DNA from 2 places in the Streptosporangium sp. NPDC050284 genome. Region 2 is predicted to be linked to the other one. Evidence: riboswitches for the same ligand, from Rfam matches in the RefSeq annotation. Region 2 holds a riboswitch; the other holds the start of a gene.
The links. A riboswitch is a leader RNA that binds a small molecule or an ion and turns the genes downstream of it on or off. The one in region 2 is predicted to bind cyclic di-AMP.
Positions count from the first base shown of each region.

Region 1 (4,579 bases), on a different contig from region 2:
CACCGAGCTGGGCACCGGTTACTCGGAGCTGAACGACCCGGTCGAGCAGCGCCGCCGCCTCACCGAGCAGTCCCTGCTCGCCGCGGGCGGCGACGCGGAGGCCATGCAGCTTGACGAGGATTTCCTCACGGCCCTGGAATATGCGATGCCGCCCACCGGTGGCATGGGGCTCGGGATCGACCGTCTCATCATGGCCTTCACCGGCAAGAACATTCGCGAGACCATCCTGTTCCCGCTGGTCAAGCCGACCGCCTGAGCCCGGCGAAGGGCGACACGCAGGGATCTTACGGTGGCGGGGGGGGGGGGGGGCCCCCCCCCCGCCCCCGCGCGGGGGGGGGGGGGGGGGGGGGGGGGGGGGGGGGGGGGCCGCCGCGGCCGGGGGGGGGGGGGGGGGGCGGCGCCCCCCCCCCCCCGCGCCCGCCCCCCCCCCGCGCGCGGGGGGGGGGGCCCCCCCCCCCCCCCCCCCCCCCCCCCCACGCCGTTTTCATGCGGTGTCGCCGTGAGTGCCACGGGGCCGACGCCGGGACGGACGGGACGAGATCGGCGGCCGGGACGAGATCGGGGGGCCGGGAACGGCCGTCGCTCCCATGGGCCCACGTAATGTCGGCCGCCTTTCCGTGTGGGGCGGAAATCCATTTCCAGCACGTCCAATATCGCTTTCGCGTCCCACCGTCATCGCGTGATACTTCGCGAATGTCGTGAAGCTGCTTCCTTGACCCTCATATTTCCGTATTTTTCGTGGTGTGTCGTCAAGGTAGCGGATGGTCGTGCTGGCCGAAGAGTATCGGGAAGAGATCGGTTTTTACCGAAAAATGTGGGCGGTCCGGATCTCCGGAGGACCGGCTCCGACGTGCCCGGCGAGGCGGGGACCCCGCAAAATCTTGTTCTGCCGGGACTTCGATCGCCGCAGCCAGGGGTGCCTACCGGCTCGCGCCCAGGACGGGTCATGACATAGCCGCAAAGGCACTGACATATCATGAGTACTTCATGTAGCGCCTACTATGTCAATACTGGACGCGCGCTATGAAGAGCAGAACTTGACGACCTTTGAACGAGGCGTTTACCGTTCCTGGCGGACGGTATTCATTTCCGGCGTCTCGCACCCGGTTTCCAGAGTGGGGGGAGTGACTCTTGGTGGCATATCCAGAAGTGGATTCACGCCATGGCGACGGCCCTCTGGGCATGAGCGATATCGGTCTCAGCGATGACGACCTCGTGCTGCTGGCTGAGCTCGCCAAGGGTGTCACGGTTGATCGAGTGGGGCGTCGCCTCGACATCAGCGGGCGGACCGTCAGGCGCAGGCTGAGAGGCATCTGCGACCGCATCGGTGTCGCCACGGCGATCGAGGCCGTCGCCTGGGCCGCCCGCCGTCGCCTGATCTGACACGGCACCGCACGCGTGCCCGGCAGGTCGGGCCGGGCACGCGTGCGGGCAGGAGGGCGGGGCGGGGCACGCTCAGGCGGCGATGCGGACGCCTCCGACGAAGGGCCGGTTGTCGATCGTGGTGATGTGGACGACGTCACCCGTCCGGGGCGCGTGGACCATCAGACCCGCGCCGATGTAGATCCCGACATGGTGCAGGTCGCTGTAGAAGAAGACCAGGTCTCCCGGGCGCAACTCTTTCCTGGAAACGTGGGTGCCGGCGGTCCACTGGTCACCGGTGTAGTGCGGCAGGCTGATGCCGACCTTCTGGTAGGCCCACATGACCAGCCCGGAGCAGTCGAAGGAGTTGGGACCCTCGGCGCCCCAGACGTACGGCTTGAGCTGTTGGGTGAGCGCCCAGCGGGTCGCCTCCGCGGCCTTGCCGCTGCCCACGATGGGCACGTTGGTCTTCACCCGGGCGCCCCTGTTGCCGACGGCCCTGGCACGCACCTCGCTGAACAGGTCGCTCTCGACCCGCGCGACCAGACGCTCGATCTTGGTCCGGTTGCCGTCGATCTCCGCCAGGAGCTCCTTGACCTCCGCCGTCCTCGCCTTGGCGCCGGCCTTCGCCCGCTCGGCGGCCTCGATCGCCCGGGCGACCTGGGCGACCTCCTCGCTCTGCTGCTGCTGGAGTGCGTAGTTGGTGGTGGCCTGATCGAGGAAGGTGTCGGGGTCCGTCGCCTGCGTGAAGGCGAGCCCGGAGTTCAGGCCGCCCGACATGTAGGTGCTCTGCGCCAGGAGGGTGGCCTTGGTGCGGCGGGAGGCCAGCTCCGACTCGCTCGACGCGAGGATCTTCTCGGCGCTCTCCGCGGCCCGCTGGGCCTGCCTGAGCTTGACCCGCTCGCCGTTGTATCGCTCGGCGAGGACGCCGATCTCCTCGTGCAGTTTCTCGGCCTGCTTGGCCAGCTGCTGGAGGCTGGGTTCGGGGTCGGCGGTGGCCGCGACCAGCGGCGTGCCGAGAGTGAGGGTGGCGAATGCCAGGCCGATGACCGCCATACGGCGGCGCAGCCCGCGCGGCGCGCGTTCTCGACGGCGGGCGTCGTCGCCCGCGTTCTTTCCTCCGCGGTCGCGCTCGCGCTTCACCAACGGGCTCCTCTCCTCGGCCGCCTACCGGGTTAGCTGACGGGTTCGGGCCGGAGGCAGCCCTACCGAGTGCGCCGGTGGCACTCGGATTCACCCCGAAGGACGTGGTGGGTCCCCGGTTCCCCGTGGTGGGGGATTCGGCGGGTCAGGCTTTTACGTCTCTGACATCGAGCACGGAGATTAGTGCACCCGTGGTTCCTGCTCAACCAGAACTGCGAATTCAGTGGAGGTTTCGCAACCGAAGTGTCACGGAAAGATCACACGCCAATATGATCAACATGGCCATTACGCTGCCTTTACCTCCCTGGTGGGGGCGTGGCGAAGGTCTTCCCAGGTCCGGGACCGTACCAAAGGTGAGCTGTGGCACACGTGAGATGCCGCGCGCCCAGTGTGGTAAAGCGATTACCGGCGGTCATGTGAGGGGGGTGTGCCGCGAGTTAAGGAGGAGCCGTAATTGAAGACCGGTGAGGACGTACGCTGAACGGTCATGGAGCAGCTTGCTGAGCATTCTCCCGTGCCGGTCGTGCGCACCCCGAGCGGCGGGGAGCGACGCGCGGGACCCGAGGGGGCGGAGCCTGACCCGCCCCTGCCCGAGGCGATCAAGGTCGCCGAGGTCGTAGAGGTCGCCGAGGTCTCGGTCCGTCGTGCCCGGACTCCGGACGTCCGCGCGATCAGGCGGCTCGTCGACACCTATGGCGGCGTCGGCCCACGCCTGCTGGAGAAGGCCACCGTCACCCTGTACGAGGACGTTCAGGAGTTCTGGGTCGCCACCGACAAGGAGGGGGCGGTCATCGGCTGCGGGGCTCTCCACGTCCTCTGGGAGGATCTGGCCGAGATCCGCACCGTGGCCGTCGATCCGACCCGTCGCGGGATGGGAATCGGCCACCGGATCGTCTCCGCCCTCATCCGCACGGCCGCGGAGCTGGGCCTGCGCCGGGTCTTCTGTCTCACCTTCGAGGTCGACTTCTTCGCCAGGCACGGTTTCCGCGAGATCCAGGGCACGCCCGTCGCCCCCGCGGTCTACGCGGAGCTTCTCGCCTCCTACGACGAGGGTGTGGCGGAGTTTCTCGATCTGGAGCACGTCAAGCCCAACACCTTGGGAAACACCCGGATGCTGCTCCACCTGACACGTGAGCCCGACTGTGATGACTTTAGAGCTGACTGATCGGAAAGGTGACTGTCGATACCTATGTCGATACCTTGTGCAGCAGCAAGCATGTGCGTCTGACATTTGCCACATGCGCAGTCTAAGTGAGGTGACGCGGTGAGCACCGGACAGCCGCCGTATCCACAGGATGATCCCGACCGCGATCGCACACCGTCGGGGCACCCGGATTACGGACAGCACAACGCGGGTCGAGCCGCTGGCGAACTCGATCCCGACGTAACGGTCATGGGATATCGGTCGGAGGCCTCACAGCCGAACACCGGCCCAGGACAGAGCCAGCCCGGCTACGGCCAGGGTTACGGGCAGCAGGGCTACGGCCAGCAGCCCGGTTACGGGCAGCAGGGGTACGGCCAGCAGCCCGACTACGGGCAGCAGCAGGGTTACGGCCAGCAGGGTGGGACAGGGTCGTACGGGCAGCAGCCGGGCTATGGCCAGCAGGCGTCCCAGCAGCAAGGTTACGGTCAGCAGCCCGACTACGGGCAGCAGCAGGGTTACGGCCAGCAGGGTGGGACGGGGTCGTACGGGCAGCAGCCGGGCTACGGCCAGCAGGCGTCCCACGAGCAGTCCGGCTACGGGCAGCAGTCCCAGCCCGGTTACGGCCAGCAGGGTTACGGCCAGCAGCCCGGTTACGGGCAGCAGGGTTACGGCCAGCAGCCCGACTACGGGCAGCAGGGTTACGGCCAGCAGGGTGGGACGGGGTCGTACGGGCAGCAGCCCGACTACGGCCAGCAGGGCTACGGCCAGCAGCCCGCGTACGGGCAGCAGGGCTACGGTCAGCCGTACGGCGGTCCTCCCGGGGCGCCCGCCCCGCTCGCGGAGTGGTGGCAGCGTCTCCTGGCGAGGCTCATTGACGTGATCATCCTGGCGATCCCGGGGGTCATCGTCACCACGGTGTTGACCGCGATG
Region 1 covers NZ_JBITIZ010000016.1:107,989-112,567, forward strand. The annotation lists gene lysX (bifunctional lysylphosphatidylglycerol synthetase/lysine--tRNA ligase LysX) at 1-256, shown strand, start outside; gene ACIBH4_RS31475 (LuxR C-terminal-related transcriptional regulator) at 1,183-1,383, shown strand; gene ACIBH4_RS31480 (NlpC/P60 family protein) at 1,456-2,505, opposite strand; cyclic di-AMP (ydaO/yuaA leader) riboswitch at 2,511-2,658, opposite strand; gene ACIBH4_RS31485 (amino-acid N-acetyltransferase) at 3,104-3,670, shown strand; gene ACIBH4_RS31490 (RDD family protein) at 3,899-4,579, shown strand, end outside.
Region 1: another riboswitch for cyclic di-AMP. It lies ahead of ACIBH4_RS31480 (NlpC/P60 family protein); the one in region 2 lies ahead of ACIBH4_RS20505 (C40 family peptidase).

Region 2 (4,579 bases):
TGGCCCGTGACGCCAAGGGCGGCAAGGCGCTGATCGCCCTCACCGTCGACACCGCGATCCCGGCCGAGGTGATCGACCAGATCAGCGCGGAGATCGGCGCCGACAGCGGTCGCTCGGCCGACCTGGCCGACTAGCCCCGTTTCCCGCGCGTGCCGCGTCGTCGCGGTTTGATCCAGGACGACATGCGATCACCCCGGACCGATCGGGGAGCGCGTGCGGGAAACGCGACGGTGGTCCACCGGTGTGGCCGCCGCCCCGATGACCGGGGCGGCGGCCACATCTCGTCTCAGTATGTGAGAAGTGTGTACGCCGGACGAGACGGTGTTTCCGTGAGCAGGTAACCTGGAATCAAATGCGCCAGGTTCTCGTAATTCTTACCTGCCGCGGCGAGGCCTGACAGGGGCAGGCCGGCGACTCGCCGCGGTGTCGTGGCGCTTGCCGGCTCCAAGCCCCCGTCACCGGTCCGTGATCCGGGCCCTCGACATCAGGCCTGGTCGGAGTCCCGACCGGAGACTTGACCACCTTCCTTGCTCGCGTGCGACCGAGACGAGATTCGCCATGTACGACATGTATCCCTGGAACCGTCCCGAGGAGACAGAGGACGAGGCCATCGACGCGCTCCAGACCGCTCTGGACCGCAGGGACAACGGTGGTGCCCCCACCCGCTGAGCCCGTTCTCGCCGTCACCGGGGTCTCCACGGCCTCCCGGCGGCGATCCTCCGGCGTGTCTCATCCGCCGGGCACGATTTCGGTCGCGAGCTCGACCCGCTTGGCCAGCTGGACCCCCTGCGGGTCGGGGCGGACCGCGCCGGAGAAGGCGGCGCGGCGCCAGGAGCTGAGCTTCTCCTCCTTGACGACGTCGCCGCTCCGCGGGGCGTGAACCATGTAGCCGGGCTTTGTGATCATGCCGACATGGCCGAGGCCGCTGAAGAAGACCAGGTCACCGGGCCTGAGATTCTTCCAGGCGATCTTCTTGGAGAAGGCGGCGTACTGGTCGTTGGTGACGCGGGGGAGCTTGATCCCGGCGGCGCCGTAGGCGCGGAGCATCAGGCCGGAGCAGTCGAAGCCGCCGTTGCCGGTGCCGCCCCAGACGTAGGGCGTTCCGCGCTTGGACATGGCCCACTTCACGGCCTTCTGCCAGGCGGGCCTGACAGCCATGGCCTTCAGCGTTTCCTTCAGCGTGGGGGTTTTGAGCGCCGCGGGCCCGGGGGCGGGGGGCGGGGAGGCGGCCAGGGCGGCGGTCGAGGTCGCGCACACCGCGGCGCCGGTGAGGATCAGGGAGGCGGAGATGGACAGGACGCGGGGGAGAACTGTGCCGGACAGGATGATTCCTTCCATAAGGCCGGCCGGGTGAGCTGTCGGGCTCGGGCGTGGAGGTCGCCCTACGGCGCGAGAACGCGCTGATTCGCCCCAAGGGATCCACCTGATGACGACCGGGAACGCGCTCCGGGGGAGGAGCGGCGTTCTCGGGATGCGGTAGATCCCGTAAAAAAGTGGTTCCCCGGCTCCGTGTGGGCTCGGTCAGGGGGTGGCCCGTACGGATTAGGCAGTGATGTGAATGGGAGGACAATAACGAAACCTCCCGAAACGGTCAATGCATAGCAAAAAAGGATAAAACGATCAGAGAGCTCGCCGTGTGGACACGTCCGCAGAGTGAGACCGGTGTTCGATCACCGAGACGGACCGGTAGGGTGCCTGCATGGATTCGCGTAACATTCGCCTGGCGGTCATCCCCGGGGACGGAATCGGAGTCGAGGTCGTCGCCGAAGGGCTGAAGGTCCTCGAAGCGGTCGGCACGAAGGTGGAGACCACCACCTACGACCTCGGTGCCAAGCGCTACCACGAAACCGGCGAGACCCTGCCGGACCCGGTCCTCGACGAACTGCGCGGATACGACGCGATCCTGCTCGGCGCGGTCGGCGACCCCAGCGTGCCCCCGGGCATCCTGGAGCGCGACCTGCTGCTCAAGCTCCGCTTCCAGCTCGACCACTACGTGAACCTGCGCCCGGTCAAGCTCTTCCCCGGCGTCGAGACGCCGCTGGGCAGGTCCGGCCCCGAGGACATCGACATGATCGTCGTCCGCGAGGGCACCGAGGGCCCGTACGCCGGAGCGGGTGGCGTGATGCGTAGGGGCACGCCGCACGAGATCGCCACCCAGGAGTCGCTGAACACCGCCTACGGCGTCGAGCGCGTCGTGCGTTACGCCTTCGACAAGGCGCTCGGCCGCCCCCGCAGGAAGCTGACGCTGGTCCACAAGACCAATGTGCTCACCTATGCCGGCGACCTCTGGGCCCGCACCTTCGACCGCGTCGGCCTGGAATATCCCGAGGTCCAGACCGACTACTGCCACGTCGACGCGGCCTCGATGTTCTTCGTCAGCCAGCCGGAGCGCTTCGACGTGATCGTCACCGACAACCTCTTCGGCGACATCCTCACTGACATCGGCGCGGCGATCGCCGGTGGCATCGGCCTGGCGGCGAGCGGCAACGTCAACCCCGACCGCACCGCGCCGAGCATGTTCGAGCCGGTTCACGGCAGCGCCCCCGACATCGCGGGCCAGGGCAAGGCCGACCCGACCGCCACGATCCTGTCGGTCGCCATGCTCCTCGACCACCTCGGCATGGCCGCCGAGGCCGCCAGGGTCGAGCAGGCCGTCGCCGACGACCTGGTCGACCGGGCTGCCGGACGGGCCGGCCGGACCACCCGCGAGATCGGCGACGACATCACCGCCCGAGTAGCCGGCTGAGGAAGCCGCCTCCCTCGACCCCGACGCGCCTGGCGGCTCACCTGAGCCGCCAGGCGCGTTTTTTGTTTCTCCAGCACTGCCGGTTTTCGGCATAGATGGAGTAGTTTCCCGTTACCCGGTCCGACGCAGAATGGACCCAAGGGTAAGCCAGACCTCAAGAGAAGGATCCGTGCGATGACCACCGCTCAGAAGCTCAGCTTCGACGTGCAGCTCTCCGACCACGCTCGCACCGCGGCAGAGCGCGAGCAGGTAATGGCGAGCCCCGGGTTCGGTCAGGTCTTCACCGACCACATGATCTCGATCGACTACACCGAGGGGGAGGGCTGGCACGACGCCAGGCTCATGCCGTACGGCCCGCTCAGTCTCGACCCCGCGACGTCGGTCTTCCACTACGCGCAGGAGCTTTTCGAAGGACTCAAGGCCTACCGCCAGGAGAACGGCGCGATCGTGACCTTCCGGCCGGAGGCGAACGCCGCCCGCTTCAACAGCTCCGCGCTGCGGATGGCCATGCCCGAGCTGCCCGAGGAGACGTTCGTCGAGTCGCTGGAGCTGCTCGTCCAGACCGACCGCGAGTGGGTCCCGACCACGCCGGGGCACAGCCTCTATCTGCGCCCCTTCATGATCGCCACGCAGCCGGCGCTCGGTGTCAACTACCCGTCCAGGAGCTACAAGTACATGGTCATCGCCTCTCCGGCGGCGGCCTACTTCGGGGGCGGGCAGGCCGTGACGGTCTGGCTCTCCACCGAGTACACCCGCGCGGCCCCCGGCGGCACCGGTTTCGCCAAGTGCGGCGGCAACTACGCGGCGGCCTTCGTCGCCCAGCGCCAGGCCGTCGAGCAGGGCTGTGACCAGGTGGTCTGGCTGGACGCGGGCGAGCACCGCTACGTCGAGGAGATGGGCGGGATGAACCTGTTCTTCGTCTACGGAGACCGCCTGCTCACCCCGGCACTCACCGGCACGCTCCTGCCCGGCATCACCCGTGACTCGATCCTCTGCCTCGCCTCCGGCCTCGGCCTCCAGGCCGAGGAGGGGCGACTGTCGGTCGAGGAGTGGCAGCAGGGCTGCGAGACGGGCGAGCTCACCGAGGTCTTCGCCTGCGGCACCGCCGCGGTCGTCACCCCGGTCGGCTCGGTCAAGGGCGCCGACCGCGCCTGGACGATCGGCGACGGCACCCAGGGGCCGGTCACCTCGAAGATCCGCGAGGAGCTCGTGGGGATCCAGTACGGGACCCGTCCCGACCCGCACAGCTGGGTCCACAAGATCTGCTGACCACCTTCCATCGACGTCGAGGGCGACGGAGCGTGCGGCTGGGTCCACACGATCCGTTGCCCCCGTTTTCCGCACGCGTCGCGTCGTCGCCGGTCAGCGGTCGTGTCCGATCCGGTGCGACGAGTGATCGCTTCAGGTTGATCGAGGTCGCGTACGGAGTACAGGGCCGATCCCGTGCAGGAGGGGCCCGGTCGAGGCGTCCGGGGACCTCGCTCGGCAGGAGCCCCGGCCTCCCACCCGGCCGGGTCTCCCACCGAGCGGGCCTACCCTTCGGTCAGCTTGCCGGTGTCGATCGTGAGGTTCCAGGGAGCGGGGAGCTCGAGGGGCTCTCCAAGGGTCACCTGGTGTTGCTGCTGGTAGCCCCTCTCCCCGGGATGGCTGAGGAGCCGGGCGAGATTCTGGGTGGCGTCGATCACCAGATAGAGCGGAACCCCCGCGATCGCGCAGTTTTCTGGTTTGGTGACGTGGTCGTCGCTCCGACTGCTGGGGGAGACCACCTCCACGACGAGCAGCGTCTCCTCCGCATAGACGTTCTCCTCGTCCCACATGCGGGGAAACTTCGGC
Region 2 covers NZ_JBITIZ010000008.1:214,714-219,292, forward strand. The annotation lists gene serA (phosphoglycerate dehydrogenase) at 1-134, shown strand, start outside; gene ACIBH4_RS20505 (C40 family peptidase) at 730-1,338, opposite strand; cyclic di-AMP (ydaO/yuaA leader) riboswitch at 1,326-1,559, opposite strand; gene ACIBH4_RS20510 (3-isopropylmalate dehydrogenase) at 1,700-2,746, shown strand; gene ACIBH4_RS20515 (branched-chain amino acid aminotransferase) at 2,921-4,015, shown strand; gene ACIBH4_RS20520 (Uma2 family endonuclease) at 4,279-4,579, opposite strand, start outside.